3 regions of the Streptomyces xiamenensis genome follow, and region 1 is predicted to be linked to each of the others. Evidence: riboswitches for the same ligand, from Rfam matches in the RefSeq annotation. Region 1 holds a riboswitch; each other region holds the start of a gene.
What was found. Region 1 has a riboswitch for S-adenosylmethionine ahead of thrC (threonine synthase). Riboswitches for the same ligand answer to the same signal wherever they lie in the genome.
Positions count from the first base shown of each region.

Region 2: linked by a shared signal. The riboswitch ahead of SXIM_RS07805 (aminotransferase class V-fold PLP-dependent enzyme) and the one ahead of thrC (threonine synthase) in region 1 are both predicted to bind S-adenosylmethionine.
Region 3: linked by a shared signal. The riboswitch ahead of SXIM_RS14070 (peroxidase-related enzyme) and the one ahead of thrC (threonine synthase) in region 1 are both predicted to bind S-adenosylmethionine.

Region 1 covers NZ_CP009922.3:3,419,967-3,425,978, reverse strand. The annotation lists gene groL (chaperonin GroEL) at 1-1,202, opposite strand, end outside; gene SXIM_RS15725 (cold-shock protein) at 1,555-1,758, opposite strand; gene SXIM_RS15720 (MoaD/ThiS family protein) at 2,181-2,459, opposite strand; gene thrC (threonine synthase) at 2,456-3,754, opposite strand; SAM riboswitch class I at 3,771-3,909, opposite strand; gene SXIM_RS15710 (glucosyl-3-phosphoglycerate synthase) at 4,156-5,124, shown strand; gene SXIM_RS15705 (alpha,alpha-trehalose-phosphate synthase (UDP-forming)) at 5,258-6,012, shown strand, end outside.
Region 2 covers NZ_CP009922.3:1,713,153-1,719,164, reverse strand. The annotation lists gene SXIM_RS07810 (Fpg/Nei family DNA glycosylase) at 1-321, shown strand, start outside; gene SXIM_RS07805 (aminotransferase class V-fold PLP-dependent enzyme) at 300-1,628, opposite strand; SAM riboswitch class IV at 1,726-1,844, opposite strand; gene SXIM_RS28790 (putative leader peptide) at 1,961-2,041, shown strand; gene SXIM_RS07800 (ABC transporter substrate-binding protein) at 2,309-3,994, shown strand; gene SXIM_RS07795 (ABC transporter permease) at 3,991-4,947, shown strand; gene SXIM_RS07790 (ABC transporter permease) at 4,944-5,906, shown strand; gene SXIM_RS07785 (dipeptide ABC transporter ATP-binding protein) at 5,906-6,012, shown strand, end outside.
Region 3 covers NZ_CP009922.3:3,071,612-3,077,623, forward strand. The annotation lists gene SXIM_RS14060 (FecCD family ABC transporter permease) at 1-275, opposite strand, end outside; gene SXIM_RS14065 (ABC transporter substrate-binding protein) at 282-1,364, opposite strand; gene SXIM_RS14070 (peroxidase-related enzyme) at 1,392-2,612, opposite strand; SAM riboswitch class IV at 2,649-2,758, opposite strand; gene SXIM_RS14075 (peptidase inhibitor family I36 protein) at 2,953-3,330, opposite strand; gene SXIM_RS14080 (PucR family transcriptional regulator) at 3,660-5,369, shown strand; gene SXIM_RS14085 (MFS transporter) at 5,521-6,012, shown strand, end outside.

The DNA.
Region 1 (6,012 bases):
GCGTTGCGCACCGCGTCCTCGATGCGGTGCTTGCGCTCCTTCAGCTCCACCTCGGTGGCGGCACCGGCCTTGATGACGGCCACGCCACCGGCCAGCTTCGCGAGGCGCTCCTGGAGCTTCTCGCGGTCGTAGTCCGAGTCGGAGTTCTCGATCTCGGCACGGATCTGGTTGACGCGGCCCTGGACCTGGTCGCTGTCACCGGCACCGTCGACGATGGTGGTCTCGTCCTTGGTGATGACGACCTTGCGCGCACGGCCCAGCAGGTCGAGGCCCGCGGTCTCCAGCTTGAGGCCGACCTCCTCGGAGATGACCTGGCCACCGGTGAGGATGGCGATGTCGGTCAGCATGGCCTTGCGGCGGTCACCGAAGCCGGGCGCCTTGACCGCGACGGACTTGAAGGTGCCACGGATCTTGTTGACGACCAGCGTGGACAGGGCCTCGCCCTCGACGTCCTCGGCGATGATCAGCAGCGGCTTGCCGGCCTGCATGACCTTCTCCAGCAGCGGAAGGAGGTCCTTCACGTTGCTGACCTTGGAGTTGACGATGAGGATGTAGGGGTCCTCGAGCTCGGCCTCCATCCGCTCCATGTCGGTGGCGAAGTAGGCGGAGATGTAGCCCTTGTCGAAGCGCATGCCCTCGGTGAGCTCGAGCTCGAGCCCGAAGGTCTGCGACTCCTCGACGGTGATGACGCCTTCCTTGCCGACCTTGTCCATGGCCTCGGCGATCAGCTCACCGATCTGGGTGTCGCCGGCGGAGATGGAGGCGGTGGAGGCGATCTGCTCCTTGGTCTCGACCTCCTTGGCCTGGCCGAGCAGCGCCTCGGAGACCTTCTCGACGGCGGCCTCGATGCCCCGCTTCAGGGCCATCGGGTTGGCGCCGGCGGCGACGTTGCGCAGCCCTTCGCGGACCAGGGCCTGAGCCAGCACGGTGGCGGTGGTCGTACCGTCACCCGCGACGTCGTCGGTCTTCTTGGCGACCTCCTTGACCAGCTCGGCGCCGATCTTCTCGTAGGAGTCCTCCAGCTCGATCTCCTTGGCGATCGAGACACCGTCGTTGGTGATGGTGGGGGCGCCCCACTTCTTCTCCAGAACGACGTTGCGGCCCTTGGGACCGAGCGTGACCTTGACGGCGTCGGCGAGCTGGTTCATCCCGCGCTCAAGGCCGCGCCGCGCCTCCTCGTTGAACGCGATGATCTTGGCCATGTGAAGGGGTCCTCCCATATACAGGGGTGGATGCTCCAGGACCGCGCCGGCGCCCGCGACGGACGGCCGTACACCCTGCGGTTCCTTGCCCCGCCTGGCTCACGACCTCACCGAACCGGTCTCTGCTGTCACTCTCACCCTCAGAGTGCTAACGCCATGATTAGCACTCTCACCCCGAGAGTGCAAGCGGTTCGCCCGCAGGGCGTCGTCGGGGAGTGACGGGCAGACACCGGCGCCCTCACGTTGTCGCAGGTGAGATGGGGGCGCACGCGCCGGGGCCCGCATCCCCGCGCTGGTGTGCGCTGGATGCGGGCCCCGGTTCGCCGGCTGCGGTGGTAGTACGGTCGGCGGTTCAGGCGGTCACCCGGACCATGTCGGCCTGAGGACCCTTCTGTCCCTGCGAGATCTCGAACTCGACCCGCTGCCCCTCTTCCAGGGTGCGGTATCCGTCCATCTGAATCGCGCTGTAGTGGACGAACACGTCCGCACCACCGTCTACCGCGATGAAGCCGTATCCCTTCTCCGCGTTGAACCACTTGACGGTGCCCTGAGCCATTCCAAACTCCCCATGTTGCTGGCCCTTTCACGGAACCGCACTTCGCGGGCCCGGGTCAGACCGGAACGCGTCGACCGCCGCTGAATGTATCTGGACGGACGCCCTGTGCAACAGGCCATTGAGCGGAGAATTATTGGAGCGCCCAAACGGGCAAATTGCGCAAAACAGAGGAAAGATGAATGTTTCTCGCCCGCCTTATTGCGCAGATCCGGCAATTGGTGCAGTGAATTGCCGCGCGTTTCCGTCGAGAAGTGTCGCGAATTCATATGCGGTCGGCATCGGATGGGCCGTCCCCGCGCGGGACTCACTCTATCGCCCCGGAAACGCCCAACCGCCCCGAAGCGGACAGCTTCGGGGCGGCTGTTGAAGATGTGATCAAGTGTAGACCTGACAGGGCGTGACCAGGCCGGGCCGACCGGTCGTCAGCAGCCCCCGGCCACCGCCGGGATGATGGAGACGCCCGCTCCGTCCGGCGTCGGGGTGTCCAGGCCCTCGGCGAAGCGCACGTCGTCGTCATTGACGTAGACATTCACGAAACGGCGCAGCTTGCCCTGGTCGTCGAGCACCCGGGCGGCGATTCCCTGGTGGTTCTTCTCCAGGTCGGCGAGGACGTCGCGCAGCGTTCCACCGTCGGCGGTCACCTCGGAACGTCCGCCGGTGTAGGTGCGCAGGATGGTCGGGATTCGGACAGTCACACTCATGCGAGGCCGGCCTCTCGGAAAGCGTCCAGATTCGGACGGATGATGGCGGTGGGACCGGTGGTCGCCGCCACCGCGTCCAGGGTCTTCAGGCCGTCGCCGGTATTCAGTACGACCGTCGTCAGTTCCGGGTCCAGCTGCCCGGTCTCGATCAGCTTGCGGGTGACGCCCACCGTCACCCCGCCCGCCGTTTCGGCGAAAATGCCCTCGGTGCGGGCGAGCAGCTTGATGGCGTCCACGATCTGCGCGTCGTTCACGTCCTCGACCGCGCCACCGGTGCGGCGGGCGATGTCCAGGACGTAGGGGCCGTCGGCCGGATTGCCGATCGCCAGGGACTTGGCGATGGTGTCCGGCTTCACCGGCCGCACCACGTCGTGCCCGGCCTTGAACGCCTGGGAGACCGGCGAGCAGCCCTCGGCCTGGGCACCGAAGATCTTGTAGGGCCGGTCCTCGACCAGGCCGGTCGCGATCAGCTCCTTGAGCCCCTTGTCGATCTTGGTCAGCTGGGATCCGGAGGCGATCGGGATCACCAGCTGGTCGGGGATGCGCCAGCCCAGCTGTTCGGCGATCTCGAAGGCCAGGGTCTTGGAGCCCTCGCCGTAGTAGGGGCGCAGATTGACGTTGACGAATCCCCAGCCCTCACCGGCGGGGTCGCCGATCAGCTCGCTGCAGAAACGGTTCACGTCGTCGTAGGTGCCCTCGATGCCGACCAGCTCGCCGCCGTAGACGGCGGCCATCACGATCTTGCCCTGTTCGAGATCGTGCGGGATGAACACGCAGGAGCGGAATCCGGCTCTGGCCGCCGCGGCGCCGACCGCGCCCGCCAGGTTGCCGGTGGAGGAGCAGGACAGCGTGGTGAAGCCGAAGGCGCGGGCCGCCTCCACGGCGTTGGCGACCACCCGGTCCTTGAAGGAGTGGGTGGGATTGCCCGAGTCGTCCTTCACGTACAGCTCGCCGCCGTGACCCAGCGCGGCGGCCAGCCGGTCGGCCTTGACCAGAGGGGTGTCGCCGGGGTTCAGATTGGGCTTGGAGGCGACATCGGCCGGCACCGGCAGCAGCGGCGCGTAGCGCCAGATGCTGTGCGGTCCGGCCTCGATGGCGGCCCGTAGCGCTTCGGGGTCACCGGTGGGCAGATCGTACGCGATTTCGAGAGGACCGAAACATGCCTCGCAGGCGAAGATCGGGCTGAGAGGGAAACGCTCCCCGCACTCCCGACAGGAGAGCGCGACGGCGGGCCCGAGATCGACGGCGGAGCCGCCGGGGGGCGTGGTGGAGGTGTGCGATGTGAGCACAGGCATGGGTACGAGGCCCTTCCCCTCATCTTCCCCGTGACGGATTTCGCCACAGGACGGAATTGGCACCTTCCCCACCGGGAGCCTCGCATCGTCACGAGACCGGCGGAAGGGTTGCCGGGGCTTCAACGGGCCGTTCCCTCTGCCCCTCTGGATGAGCTGTATTCAGTTGACCGCGCAGCGTCTCCGATATGCGGAGGACACCTGCACTGCCCGAGACTGTAACGGACGCCCCGGACAATGGCTCATGCCGTCCGATCCGCGAGACGAACAGGAGACAGACATATTCCCGCCCGAACTGGGCACCACCGATGAGGGCCATAACCGCCCATTGCTGACAGATCCAACAGACAAGACTTACCTGACCTACCCGACTTATATGGTCGAAGCGAACAGGAGCGACATTCGTGCTGGAAGAGGCTGAGGAGTGGCTGAGCCGCCGGTCCTGGACTGCCGCTGACCGCTCGCTGCGACGGTTGCTGGACGCGAAAGCCGCGGCCGGCCCGGCGGGCAGCGTCAGCGTCGTGCTTCCCGCGCTGAACGAGGAAGCGACCGTCGGCACCATCGTGGAAGCGCTGCGCCGCGACCTGATGGAAACCGTGCCACTGATCGACGAGCTGATGGTGGTGGACTCCGGATCCACCGACCGCACCGGAGAGGTCGCCGCCGCGGCGGGCGCCAAGGTCGTCCACCGCGACGAGATCCTGCCCAGAATGCCCACCGTCCCCGGCAAGGGGGAGGTGCTGTGGCGCTCCCTCATGGCCACCAGCGGCGAGATCATCTGTTACGTCGACGCCGACCTGCGGGAGTTCGACTCCTGCTTCGTCTCCGGCATCCTCGGACCACTGCTCACCGAACCCGATGTGCACCTGGTCAAGGCCATGTACGACCGCCCGCTGGGCGACGCCCCCTCCGGCGCCCACCAGGGCGGCCGGGTCACCGAGCTGGTGGCCCGCCCGCTGCTCAACCTGCACTGGCCACAACTGGCCGGTGTCGTCCAGCCCCTGGGCGGCGAGTACGCGGCGCGGCGCTCCCTGCTGGAGCAACTGCCCTTCCCCGTCGGGTACGGCGTCGAACTCGGCCTGCTCATCGACACCCTGCACCTGGCCGGCCTGAACGCGGTCGGCCAGGTGGATGTCGGGGTGCGCAAGCACCGTCACCAGGACGGCCAGGCCCTGGGCCGGATGGCGGCCGCCATCATGCGCACCGCGCAGAGCCGGCTGCCGGGCAACGGTCCCGTGCCCGTGCAGCAGGGCATGATGCAGTTCGAACGGCTGGCGGAGGGCGGCTTCTCACCGCTGACCCACACGATCCACACCGAGGAACGTCCCCCGATGGCCACCATCCCCGAGTACGCCGCCCGCCAGGCGGCGTAGCCCGAGCTTCCCGGCCGACCCCGGCCCGTGCCGCACCCCCTCACCGGGGTGCGGCACCCGGGACGCGGGACGGGACACGCCAGGGTGACCGGACGCACGTTTGTACCCGGCCACGGGTGGCTAGGGTCGGGACATGGGCGTTGCAGAGGTCTCCGAGGCTCCTCCGGTCCTGGTCGCGTCCAATCGCGGCCCCGTCAGCTACACGCTCGCGGACGACGGCACGCTCACCGCCCGGCGTGGCGGCGGCGGGATGGTCTCCGGCCTTTCCGCCCTCGGCTCGGCGGCCGGCACCTGGGTGTGCGCGGCGCTGGGCCCCGGCGACCGCGAGGCCGCCGCCCGCGCGGGCACCGGCACCCTGGAGGCGGCCGACACCGGAGGCCAGTCCGTACGGATGCTGGACATCCCCCCGGACATCTTCGACGCCGCCTACAACGGCATCGCCAACTCCGTGCTGTGGTTCGTCCATCACCTGCTGTACCAGACGCCGCTGGAGCCGGTGTACGACAGCGCCTTCGAGAGCCAGTGGGCCGGCTACGAGAGCTACAACGCCGCCTTCGCGGACGCGCTGGCCGCCGAGGCCGCCCGGGGTGCGGAGGTGCTGGTCCAGGACTACCATCTGGCCCTCGTCCCCGCCCTGCTGCGCGAGCGCCGCCCCGATCTGCGGATCGGACACTTCTCGCACACCCCCTGGGCTCCCCCGGACCTCTACCGGGTGCTGCCCGACGCCGTCGCCCGCCAGGTGCTGCGGGGCATCCTCGGCGCGGACCGCGCCGCGTTCCTGACCCGGCGCTGGGCGCGGGCCTTCGCCGACTGCTGCGCCGACCTGCTCGGCGCCCGGGTCCGGGACGTGCCCGAGGGCACGGCCGGTACGGACGCGTTCACCGTCAC
Region 2 (6,012 bases), 1.7 Mb from region 1:
CCCTATCTGCCGGGCCTGGCGCTGGAGCGCGCGGAGTGGGACGCGATGTGGCAGGACCTCATCCCGCTCATGCGCGAGGGGGTGCGCAACAACCGCATCGACACGGTGCGGCCGGAGCACACCCCCCGGGCCATGGGCCGGGCGCCGCGCGTGGACGGCCACGGGGGAGAGGTGTACGTCTACCGCCGCGCGACCCTGCCCTGCCTGGTGTGCGGGACCCCGGTCCGGCGTGCCGAGATCGCGGCCCGCAACCTGTTCTGGTGCCCGGTGTGCCAGCCGGCCCGGGCCGCCGGGCGCGGTCAGCGCGCCGCCACCGGCTGACCCTCGGCGACCAGTTCGCGCACCGCGCGCACCACGCGCTCCACGTGTTCGGCGGGGGTGCCCACTCCGAAGCTGACCCGGATGGCCTTCAGCGGCCCGTCGCAGCCGGCCGCCCGGCCGCCGTCGCCCTCCGGGCCCAGCAGCGTACGGACCAGCGGGTGCGCGCAGAACAGCCCGTCGCGTACGCCGATCCCATAGCGCTCGGAGAGCGCCTTGGCGAACTCCTCGCTGGACCAGCCGTCCACGACGAAGGACAGCACGGCCACCCGGGGCGCGTCCGGGCCGAACAGCGCCAGCTGCCGCACCCCGGGAACGGTGGCCAGTCCGGAGCGCAGCACGGCCAGCAACTCCTCCTCGCGCGCCACCAGTTGCTCGAACCCGGCGTCGGTCAGCGCCCGGCAGGCCGCCGCGATGGCGAACGCGCCGATCACATTGGGCGAACCGGCCTCGTGCCGGGAGATGTTGTCGTTCCACACGACGCCGACCGCGCCGTCCTGCGCGGTGACGGTATTGCTGGCGCCGCCGCCGGCGAGGTACGGGGCGGCGTTGCTCAGCCAGTCGGCGCGTCCGGCCAGGACGCCGGAGCCGAACGGCGCGTACAGCTTGTGCCCGGAGAAGGCGACCCAGTCGACGCCGAGCGCGGTGATGTCGACGGGGCGGTGCGGGGCGAGCTGGGCGGCGTCCAGGACGGTGCGGGCGCCGGAGCGGCGGGCGACGGTGGCGAGTTCGGCGATGGGCCACAGTTCGCCGGTGACGTTGGAGGCGCCGGTGACGCACAGCAGCTTGGGCCCGGGGGCGGCGTCGGCGAGCGCGTTGACCAGGGTGGCGACGGCCTGCCCCGGGGTGCGCGGCGCCGGGAGGTACGTCACGGGGTGGCCGTGGTGCGCCCAGGGCAGCAGTGCTGCGTGGTGTTCGGTCTCGAAGACGAACACCTGGGTGCCGGTGGGCAGGGCACCGGCCAGCAGGTTCAGGGAGTCGGTGGTGGAGCGGGTGAAGATCAGCTGGTCGTCGGGGCGGCAGCCGAGGAACGCGGCCACCGTCGCCCGGCTCTCCTCGTACAGGTCGGTCGACAGCTGGGAGAGGTAGCCGGCGCCGCGGTGGACGCTGCCGTAGTACGGGGCGTACGCGGCGACCTCGTCCCACACCGCGCGCAGGGCGGGGGCGCTGGCGGCGTAGTCGAGTGCGGCGTAGCCGATCTCCCCGCCGTCCGCGATCGGGGCGCGGACCTCGTCGCCGAGGACGGGGAGGGGGCGCGGGAGGGAACAGCCGGCGGTGTTCGGGGCAGGGGCGATCGGCGCAGTGGGCATGACAAAGCTCCGGGAAAGGCTGAAGGCAGACAGAGGCAGGCTGGGTCGGGGGCGTGCGCCCTAACGCATTCGCGTGCTCATGGAAGAACTCCCTCAAGAACCGTGCTTGCCACAGACCTCGCTGCCTGCGGCCCGGTCATCACCCGGGGCACCCCGCCGACGGTTGGAGGGTTGCCGGACAGCGGGCCGGGGCCTTGATCGCTGTCACTCGTGACCTGATCGCAGACTATGTCATGGCGATCGGTGATGAACACCTTGTGTCCATATCGCGAGACCGACGGCACATGGCCGCCGCCTTGACAGCTCACTGAGGGTTGGCTGATATTTACCGCATGCCAGCCCTGCCGCTTTTGACATCGCGCCGACACGTGGACCTGCTCCGCGTCACGTCGGCGTCCTGTGCGGGCTGCTGATTCCCCCCACCGCGCGGCGGTGAGCGCCGGCCTTTGGCCGCGCCCGTAACCGCCCCTCGCGCGCCGGGACTTCCTCGCGGGATGTGCACCGCGTCGCCGTGCCCTGCCCCGCCCTCCGCCCTGTCGTGCCGTGCGGCACCGCTCGTCGCCCACGGCCCGTTCCATCTCACCTTCCTGACGTTCCTCACCTTCCTCACCCCGGTCCGTCCTGCCGCGCGCCTTCGCGCGCCGCCGGCCGGGTGATTCGTCCTGAAAGGACCCTCCGCCGTGGCCACCTCGCCCACGCCCAGACGGCTCAGCCGCCGCATGTCCCGCCCCGCCCACGCCACCGCGCTGATCGCCGCGATCGCCGTCGCCCTCACCGCCTGCGGCACCGACGGCACCACCAACGGCGGTGGCTCGGGCGACGATTCGGGCAGCGCCGGCGCCTCCGGCGAACCCGTGGCCGGCGGCACCCTGAAGTACGCCTTCGCCAACCCCATCGACTGCGTCGACCCGCGCCAGCGCCCACAGCTCACCTCCCGCAACGTCGGCCGCCAGCTCGGCGACCAGCTCACCGAACAGGACCCGCAGACCAAGGAGATCAAGCCCTGGCTCGCCACCTCCTGGGAGATCAGCGATGACGTGAGCGCCTTCACCTTCCACCTGCGCGAGGACGTCACCTTCTCCGACGGCGAGCCCTTCGACGCCGAGGCCGTCAAGGCCAACTTCGACGCCGTCGTCGACCTCGGCGCCCGCGCCCCCCAGGGCAGCAGCTTCATCGCCGGCTACCAGGGTTCGACCGTCCTCGACGAGTACACCGTGCGCGTCGACTTCGACGGCCCCAACGCCCAGTTCCTCCAGGCCACCGCCACCGCATCGTTCGTCCAGCTCTCCCCGGCCTCCCTCGGCAACGACCCCGCCGACCTGTGCCTGGGCGACTTCGCCGCCTCCGGGCCGTTCACTCTCGGCTCCTTCACCCCGGAGAAGTCCGTCGAGCTGCTCAAGCGCGAGGACTACGCCTGGGCCTCCCCGATCGCCGCCAACCAGGGCGCCGCCTACGTCGACAAGATCGTCCTGGAGGTGGTCCCCGAGGGCGGCGTCCGCTACGGCTCCCTCACCAGCGACCAGATCGACCTCGCCGACGGCATCCCCTCCACCAACCAGGCCGAACTGACCAACCTCCCCGGCTACGGCCTGGTCACCGGCGCCTCCCCGGGCATCGCCATCCCCTACATCCCGCTCGCGTCCAGCCCCAAGCTCCAGGACCCGGACGTGCGGCGCGCCCTGAGCCTGGCCATCGACCGCCAGGCCATCGTCGACGCCATCTTCCAGGGCACCCAGCAGCCGGCCTCCGGCGTCGTCACCGCCGCCACCCCCGGCTACACCGACCAGTCCGGGGACATCCGGCACGACCCCGAGGCCGCCATCGCCCTGCTGGAGGGCGCCGGTTACGACACCGTCGGCGACGACGGCATCCGCCGCGACACCGACGGCGACCAGCTCTCCCTCACCATCACCTACCAGGCCGGCTCCCCCGACGCCGAGGCACAGCACCAGCTCGTGCAGCAGGAGTGGAAGGAGATCGGCGTCGAACTCGTCCTCGACCCGGTCGCCACCCTCCCCGACGTGCCCATCGACGAGTTCCCCGGCGACCTCACCACCTGGAGCCAGGGCCGCGCCGACATCGACGTCATCCGCCTCGTCTACGGCTCGTCCCACCCCGAGATGAGCATGCTCTACAACCACCCGGACGAGGAACTGGACACCCTCCTCGACTCCCTCCAGTCCACCGTCGATCCCGCCGAGCGCCAGGCCATCGGTGAACAGGCCCAGCAGCGCATCGTCGAGCAGGGCTACACCATCCCCGTCTACGACCGCTACTGGTCCTACGGCTTCGGCCCCAAGGTCGGCGGCTTCGCGGCCGACATCGAGGGCAAGCCGCTGCTGAACGAGGTGTGGATCGCCCAGTGAGCCGCTACGTCCTGGTCCGGCTCGCCAACGGACTCATCGTCCTGTGGGCGGCGCTGAGCCTCTCCTTCCTGGTGCTGCATCTCGTCCCGGGCGACCCGGTGTCGATCATGCTGCGCTCCGGTGGCGGCGGCGACCCGGTCGGCGTCGACGCCGCACAGGCCGCCGCGCTCCGCACCGAGCTGGGCCTGGACCGGCCGCTGTACGAGCAGTACACGGACTTCGTGGTCCGCGCGCTGTCCCTGGACTTCGGCACCTCCTTCGGGACCGGGGACGAGGTCAGCGCCATGCTGGCACGCGCCCTGCCCTCCACGCTGGAACTGGCCACCGCGTCCCTGCTGCTCACCGCCGTGCTCGGGGTGGCCGCCGCGCTGGCGGCCACCCTGGCGCCCTGGGCGCCGCTGCGCAACGCCGTGCTGTCCACCACCGTCGCCGGGATCTCGCTGCCCAGCTTCTGGACCGCGATCCTGCTGATCCAGGTGTTCTCCTTCGGGCTCGGCTGGTTCCCGGCGTACGGCGACAGCGACGCCGCACGGCTGGTGCTGCCCGCCATCGCCCTGGCGCTGCCCAGCGCCGGGGTGCTGGCCCAACTGCTGGCCAAGGGCCTGCGTACGGCGCTGGCCGAACCGTACGTGCGCACCGCCCGCGCCAAGGGGGCTGGGCGGCTGCGCACCGCCTGGCACCACGCCTTCCGCAACGCGTCGATCCCGGCGCTGACCATGCTGGGCATGATGATCGGCAACATCTTGGCCGGGGCCATCATCACCGAGACCGTCTTCGCCCGCGCGGGCATCGGCCGGCTGACCGCCGACGCCATCGCGGACCAGGACTTCCCGGTGATCCGCGCGATCATCTTCCTCGCCGGCGCCCTGTACGTGCTGGTCAATCTCGCCGTCGACCTCATCTACCCCAAGGTCGATCCCCGGATCGTCCTCCAGGCCGGAGCGACCTCATGACGACCACCGGGGCCACGACCACCGGCACGCCCACGATCCCCGCCGCCGACCCGGCTGCCGACCCCGCTCCCGGCACCGAACAGAGCCACGACCAGGAGCAGGAACAGGAGCAGGAACAGGCACACGGCCGGGCCGCCCGGCTCCGCTCCGCGCTCGGCTCCCTGGCCGCCCGTCCCGGGCTGCTGCTGGCCGTCCTCTACCTGGCGCTGATCCTCGCCTGGACGCTGCTGCCCTCGCTGTTCGCCGGCGAGGACCCGCTGCGCACCAACCCGGCCGCCTCGCTCACCCCACCCGGCGCCGAGCACTGGTTCGGCACCGACAACCTGGGCCGCGACCTGTTCACCCGCGTCGTGCACGGCACCCGCACCTCCATCACCGCCGCTCTCATCGCCGTCTCGCTGTCGCTGGTGGCCGGCACCGTGCTGGGCGTGCTCTCCGGCTACCTCGGCGGCTGGGTCGACCAGACCCTGATGCGTTTCGTCGAGGTGCTGATCGTCATCCCCGGGCTGCTGCTGTCCCTGGCCGTGGTCTCCATCCTCGGCTTCGGCGTCACCAACGTCGCCATCGCGGTGGGCATCTCGGGCATCCCCGGCTTCGCCCGCGTCATCCGCGCCGAAGTGCTGCGCATCAAGTCCAGCGTGTACTTCCAGGCCGCCGTCACCAGTGGCACCCGCACCCCGGTCATCCTCGCGCGGCACGTGCTGCCCAACGCCTCTCAGCCCGTCCTCGTCCTCGCCGCCCTGGAGATCGGCGGCGCGGTGCTGTCCGTGTCCGCGCTCAGCTTCCTGGGGTACGGGGCCGCCCCGCCCGCGCCCGAACTGGGCGCCATGGTCGCCCAGGGCCGCGACTACATCTCCACCGCCTGGTGGCTGACCACCTTCCCCGGCCTGGCCATCGCCCTGATCGTGCTCTCCGCCAACCGCGTCGGACGCGCCCTCGAACGAACCGGAGCACAGTGATGAGCTCGCCAGAACCCCTGCTCACCATCCGGGACCTGACGGTGGCCTTCCACTCCCGCCGCTCCACCGTGCGGGCGGTGCGCGGCCTCGACCTCGACCTCGCGCC
Region 3 (6,012 bases), 350 kb from region 1:
ATGATGATCGAGTACGTCTGGGCGAAGTCCCGCTCCAGCACGCCGCCGAGCACGGCGAGCCGGATCGCGCGCCACACGTCCAGGAGTCCGGCGCCGGCCGTTCCGGCGGTGACGGACCAGGTGAGGACGAGGACGGTCACCGCCGTACCGGCCCACAGGACGGCGGGCCGGCCCAGCCGGGCGCCCCGGGTGCGGCGCTTTTCGGGGGCGGGGCGCGGGCCGGGGGCGGTGCCGGGGCCCGCCGCGGTCCTCGCGTCCCCCGTGGTGATGCTCATCGCCGCTCAGCCCGCCTTCTGGATGTACGCGTCGTCGCCGGGGAAGTCCGCGCCCTGGAACTCGGTGGCCCAGCGCTCCAGGTACGTGCCCGGGTCGACGTCGGCGAACTCCCGCGGGTGCAGCCAGCTCGCCAGGTACAGCGCGCCGATGGCCTTGGACAGGCCGCTGGTGGCCCAGCCGTTGGTGACGAAGACCCGGTCCTCGGCGACGGCCGTGAGGTCCTGCCAGCCGGCCCGGCCGGTGAGTTCGGCGGCCAGGGTGTCGAAGCGCTCCTGGCCGGTGGGTTCGGCGGAGGGCCCGAACTCGTGGACCACGACCTGCGGGTCGCGCTCCAGGATCGAGGCGGGGTCCACGGTGGTCTCGGCCTGCTGGTCGCCGCCGGTGTCCAGGTCGCCGTAGATGTTCTCGCCGCCGGCGGCCACGATGATCTGGTCGAAGCCGGAGCCCGGGAGGCCGGTGAGGTAGGGCTGCTCGGTCTCCCAGTACACGCGGACCGGGTCGGTGCCGGCCACCCGCTCGCTGATCACGTCGAAGATCTCGTCGTAGAACCCGGAGACCCGCTGGGCTCCTTCGGTCTCGCCGAAGACCTCGCCCAGCAGTTCCACGGTCTCGTGGAAGACGTCGAAGTCCCAGGCGGTGGCGACCACGACGGGGATGCCGAAGGGCTCCAGCTGCCGGGCGGCCTCCTGCCAGGCGCCGTTGCGCGGGATGATGAGGACATCGGGGTCGAGTTCGGCGACCGACTCGTAGTTGATCTCCTGGAGGTCCTCGCTGACCACCTCGTCGTCGGATATCCCCAGGTAGGGCAGCCGGGCGGCGGAGACCCGGTCGTAGCCGACGACCCGGTCGCCGGCGCCGATGGCCTGGGCGAACTCGTTGCCGTAGCTGTTGAGGACGACGGCGCGCTCGGCGGGCCCGTCGAGTTCGACGGTGCGCCCGGCGTCGTCGACGACCGTGAGCGTCCGGTCACCGCCGCCGTCACCGCTGCTGTCGTCCGTCTCCTTGACCACGGTGCCGCACGCGCCCAGGGACAGCACGACACCGGTGACGGCGGCGAGGGCGACGGTGCGGGAAAGCCGTTGGCTCATGATGAGGGGTTCCGTTCTGCGGGTGGGTCAGCGGGCGGGGGTGGGCGCGGCGTCCGGCCAGTACGGGTCGCCGAGGCTGAGCATCAGCCGGTTCGCCCAGCCGAAGAACGCGGTGGCGGCGACCAGGTCGGTCAGCTCGGTGTCCGCCAGCCCCTCGGCGCGCAGCCGGTCCACGTGGGCGGTGGTGGCGCTGACCGGGGTGGTGGCCAGGGCAGCGGCGAACTCGATGACCGCCGTCCACCGCGCGTCCTGCCCGGCGGCGAGCGGAGCGGTGGCGGCCGGAAGCCAGTCGGCGTCCCGCTGGAGGGAGACGCCGAGCAGCCGGTCCACGTCCTCGGGCCGCTTCGACATCTGGGCGGACTTGCGGGCGTGCACGGAGGCGCAGTAGACGCAGTCGGTCACCTTGCTGGTCGCGGCGGCGGCCAGTTCGCGTTCGGCGCGGGGCAGCCCTTCGCGGGTGGCGAAGATCGCGGCGTCCAGGGAGGTGCGGGCGGCCAGCACCCGGGGCAGCCGGGCCAGCAGCCGGAAGTACTCGCCGTTGGTCTTGCCCCGGAAGGAGTCCTCCTGCTCGGGGGTGAGTTCGTCGGTGGGCACGGGGGGCACCCAGGCCGTCCAGGACAGGAGCTCACGGGTGTACGCGACGGGGCGCTCGCGTCCGTTGGACGCCACCCGCGCGGTGCTCTTGGTGCGGCCCCGCCCCGGCGTGGGGCGGTGCGGCGTGTCGGCCGGCTCGGGGTTCTGCCCCTGGAGCAGCCGCAGTCCCTGGATGGCGCGCGCCTGGAAGGCGGTGAAAGCGGCGACCTGCGAGATGACGACGATGTCGTCGGGCGTCCAGCCGGCTTCGGTCAGCAGGTCGAGGTCCGCGCGGGTGGCCAGGGCGGGGGAGACGGAGATGAGGTCGACGTGGGCGGCGGCGGCGCGCAGCGTGGGGTCCTCGGGCAGTTCGTCGCTGAGGAACGCGGTGTCCGCCCCGAGCCGTACGTGATCTTGGACGAGCGCGTCGACGCCGTGCCGGCGCGCGGCCAGGGCGGCCAGCCCCCGGCGTACCGGTACGCTCACCGCCGCCTCGCCGCCGAACAGCGCGTCCGAGGCTTCCTGGGCGCGCTGTGCGACCAGCGGTTTGGTGGCCCTGGCCGCCGCGATCCGCTCGTCGAGCCCGGCCAGTCGTGCGATGTCGTCGGGGGTGGTGCTCATGAGTTCCGCCTCGTGGTGCTCGGTCGCGTGGTCGGCCGAGGCACGGGCAAACATGTCGAAATCGTCGAGGACGAGAACGAGGTCTCACGAGGAGCACGCTTGCCGCATCACCGCAGCCCGGTCGTCGGTCCCGGGGGCACCCCGCCGTGCAGGAGGGTTGCCGGCCAGCGAGCCGGGACTTGGCGCTGGCGCTCTTGACCTGATCAGCAACCTAGCACCACCGACTCCGCGCGAAACACCCACTGTCCGCCATATGAGACCAACGCGTCTCACGCGGAGGGACGGCCCAGTTCTCGCAAGGGCACCCTGTCCGTCATGTGAGACACGCACGCAGGCGCGCACGTGGGGACGGGCCCCGGATCGGCGACCCGGGGCCCGCGTGCTCAGGGGGAGATCAACAGGAGGAGCCGACCTTGAAGGAGGTCATCTTGTCGTTGAAGTGCGAGGCCACCGCCGCCTCGGACTTGCCCGGGCCGACGGAGAACATGCAGCCGGTGTACTTGTCGTGCTGGTAGACGGCGACCGTCTTGTCAGTGCGGTTCCAGTAGGAGGTCATCTTGTCGTTGAAGTCGTTGCCGACGTTCGACACGGAGCTCTTGGACTGCAGGAACTTGCCGGTGTAGCTGGAGTGCTCCCACACGCAGAAGTTCCCGGCCGAGCACTGACTGGAATCAGCCGCCGCCGGCACCGCCGCCAGCCCCGCGGTCGCCACCGCGAAGGTCAGCGCCGCCCCGATGCTCGCCAGACGTGAGGCAATCTTCCGGTTTTCCACCTGGAATCCCCCTATGTTTTGTGTGCCTGTCATTACACGATGTGTGCGCAAGAAGGCTAGGAGCGCCACGGTGGCCCGGACCAGAGGACCTATGACCGCCCGACCATCGGAACGCTCCTCAACTCCTGCTGGAATCGGCCGAGTTGCAAGATTGGTGCCCGGACCGGATCCCCCCGGACGAGTGACCGGCACGGCGCCGGGATGACGCCCGCAGACACCGCCGACCCCCCTCCTGTTGCGCCACGAGCCACGATCCACCGCCTCGTCCTCCCCCGACCGATGCCCGGACGCCCGCAGCCCCGCCGCCGGACCCCCTCTACGCTGCCCCGGTGAACGACATCCCCCTGGAGCCGGCCGCCCCCGCCCGCAGCGGGCTGACCGTCGATGCCGTGGTCCGCCACTTCGCCGACCTCCTGGAGCCCGGGCCGCCCCACTGCGGGCCGGGCGACGGCCAGATCGCCGACGTGGTCATCGCCGAGCCGGGAGAACCCCTCGACGGGGCGGCCGGCGCCCTCGTCCTCGCGATCGGCGTACGGGAGACGGAGGCACCCGCGATGGTGGCGGCAGCCGGCGCCGCCGGAGCGACCGCGCTCGCCGTGCGCACCCACGGCGAGGAACTGCCGGACGCGGTACGCGCGGCGGCCGAACACACCGGGATCGCCGTCCTCGGCATCCCCCGGGGGCTGCGCTGGGACCGCGCGGAGGCCGAGGTACGGGCCGCCCTCGCCGTACCGTCCGGCGCGCTCGCGGCGGGCCGCGACGGCGACCTGTTCTCCCTGGCGCAGACCGTGGCCACGCTCACCCACGGGGTGGTCAGCATCGAGGACGGCGCGCACCGCGTCGTCGCGTACGCCGGCTCCGGCGACGAGGCCGACGAACTGCGCCGCCGCTCCATCCTCGGCCGCAGCTGCCCCGAGCCCTATCTGGCGCTGCTGCGCCGGCTCGGCGTGTACCAGCGCGTCCGCGAGGGCGACGAGGTCGTCCCGGTCGGGGAGCAGCCGGAGATGGGCGCGCGGCGACGGCTGGCGATCGGGATCAACGCCGGACGCCGCCCGCTGGGGATCATCTGGGTGCAGGAGGGCGGCCGGCCGCTCGCCGCACGGACACCCGAACTACTGCGCGGCGCCGCCCGCATCGCCGCCGCACAACTCGCCGACCACTACTTCCAGGGCGACGCGCGCGCCCGGCTCGCCTCCCGCGAGGAGCTCAGCCACGGACTGCTCACCGGCCGGTTCGACGCCGCCGCCCTCGCCGCCCACCTCGGCATCGACCCGGCCGCCGGAGCAGACGTGGTCGCCGTCGACCTGCGCGGCCCGGCCGACGGAGTCGCCCCCGCACCGGCGGACGTCCGCCGCGCCGAGGCGGCCGGCATCACCTCCGTCCATGCCGCCGCGCACCGGGAGAACGCCCTCGTCGTCCAGGCCTGCGGGCAGATCTACGCCATCCTCCCGTCCCCGGCGGGAGCCCCGCGCCCACGAGCCGCCGCCGACGCGGGGACACCGCCCGACGAGGCAAGCCTGGTGCGCTGGGCCGAGGAACTGGTGGTCACGCTGCGCCGCATGACCGGCACCCCGGTCCAGGCGGTCGTGGCCGGCCGCGCCGAGCGGCTGACCGACATCCCCTCCGTCAAGCTCCGCGGCCACCGCGCGCTGCGCCTGTTGGCCCGCACCCAGGCCACCACTGTCGGCACCCACACCCGGCTCGCCCCGGCCCTGCTCGTCGGCGACACCCTGGAACTGCTGGAGCGGACACCGCGGTTGCGCTTTCCCGCGGTGGCCGCCCTCGCCGCGCGCGACCGTGACCAGGGCACCGACCTGGCCCGGTCCCTGATGCTCTACCTCGACGGGTTCGGCGACGTCACGGCGGTGGCCGGACAGCTCAACGTGCACCCCAACACGCTGCGTTACCGGGTCCGCAAGGCGGTGGCGCTGACGGGCCTCGACCTCGCCGACCCCGAACACCGGCTCGCCGCCACGCTCCAGCTGCGCCTGGAGCTGAACCCACGGGATGCGAGCGACGCGGCCTTCCCGGGCGTCTGAGCCGCGACCCCGTTGTCGGGACGGACACATCGGGGCCCCGAGCGCTGTCGTGGCGGACAAGAGGTGGGGCGGGCGGGACGGCTTACGTTCACACCCTGTTCGCCTTCCACGACGGCGTCCCTGCCCCGACCACTCCCCCCGGAGGCCCGTCATGTCTTCCTCCGCGCCCCCCGGCGCCACCGCCGACCAGCCCACCACCGACGCCGCTTCCGCCCCGGCCGGCATGCGGCGGATCGCCACCGCCAGCTTCGTCGGCACGGCCATCGAGTTCTACGACTACTACATCTACGGAACCGCGGCCGCCCTCGTCCTCAACGACGCCTTCTTCCCCGAACTCTCCAAGACGGCCGGCACCCTGGCCAGCCTGTCCACCTTCGCGGTCGGCTTCGCCGCCCGCCCCCTGGGCGCCGCGATCTTCGGCCACTTCGGCGACCGGGTGGGCCGCAAGGCCGTCCTGGTGGTCTCCCTGCTGATGATGGGCCTGTCCACCGGGCTCATCGGGCTGCTGCCCGGCTACGCCACCCTCGGCGTACTGGCGCCGATCCTGCTCGTGCTGCTGCGGATCATCCAGGGCCTGGGCCTGGGCGGCGAGTGGGGCGGTGCCGCGCTCCTCGCCGTCGAACACGCCCCCAAGAACAAACGC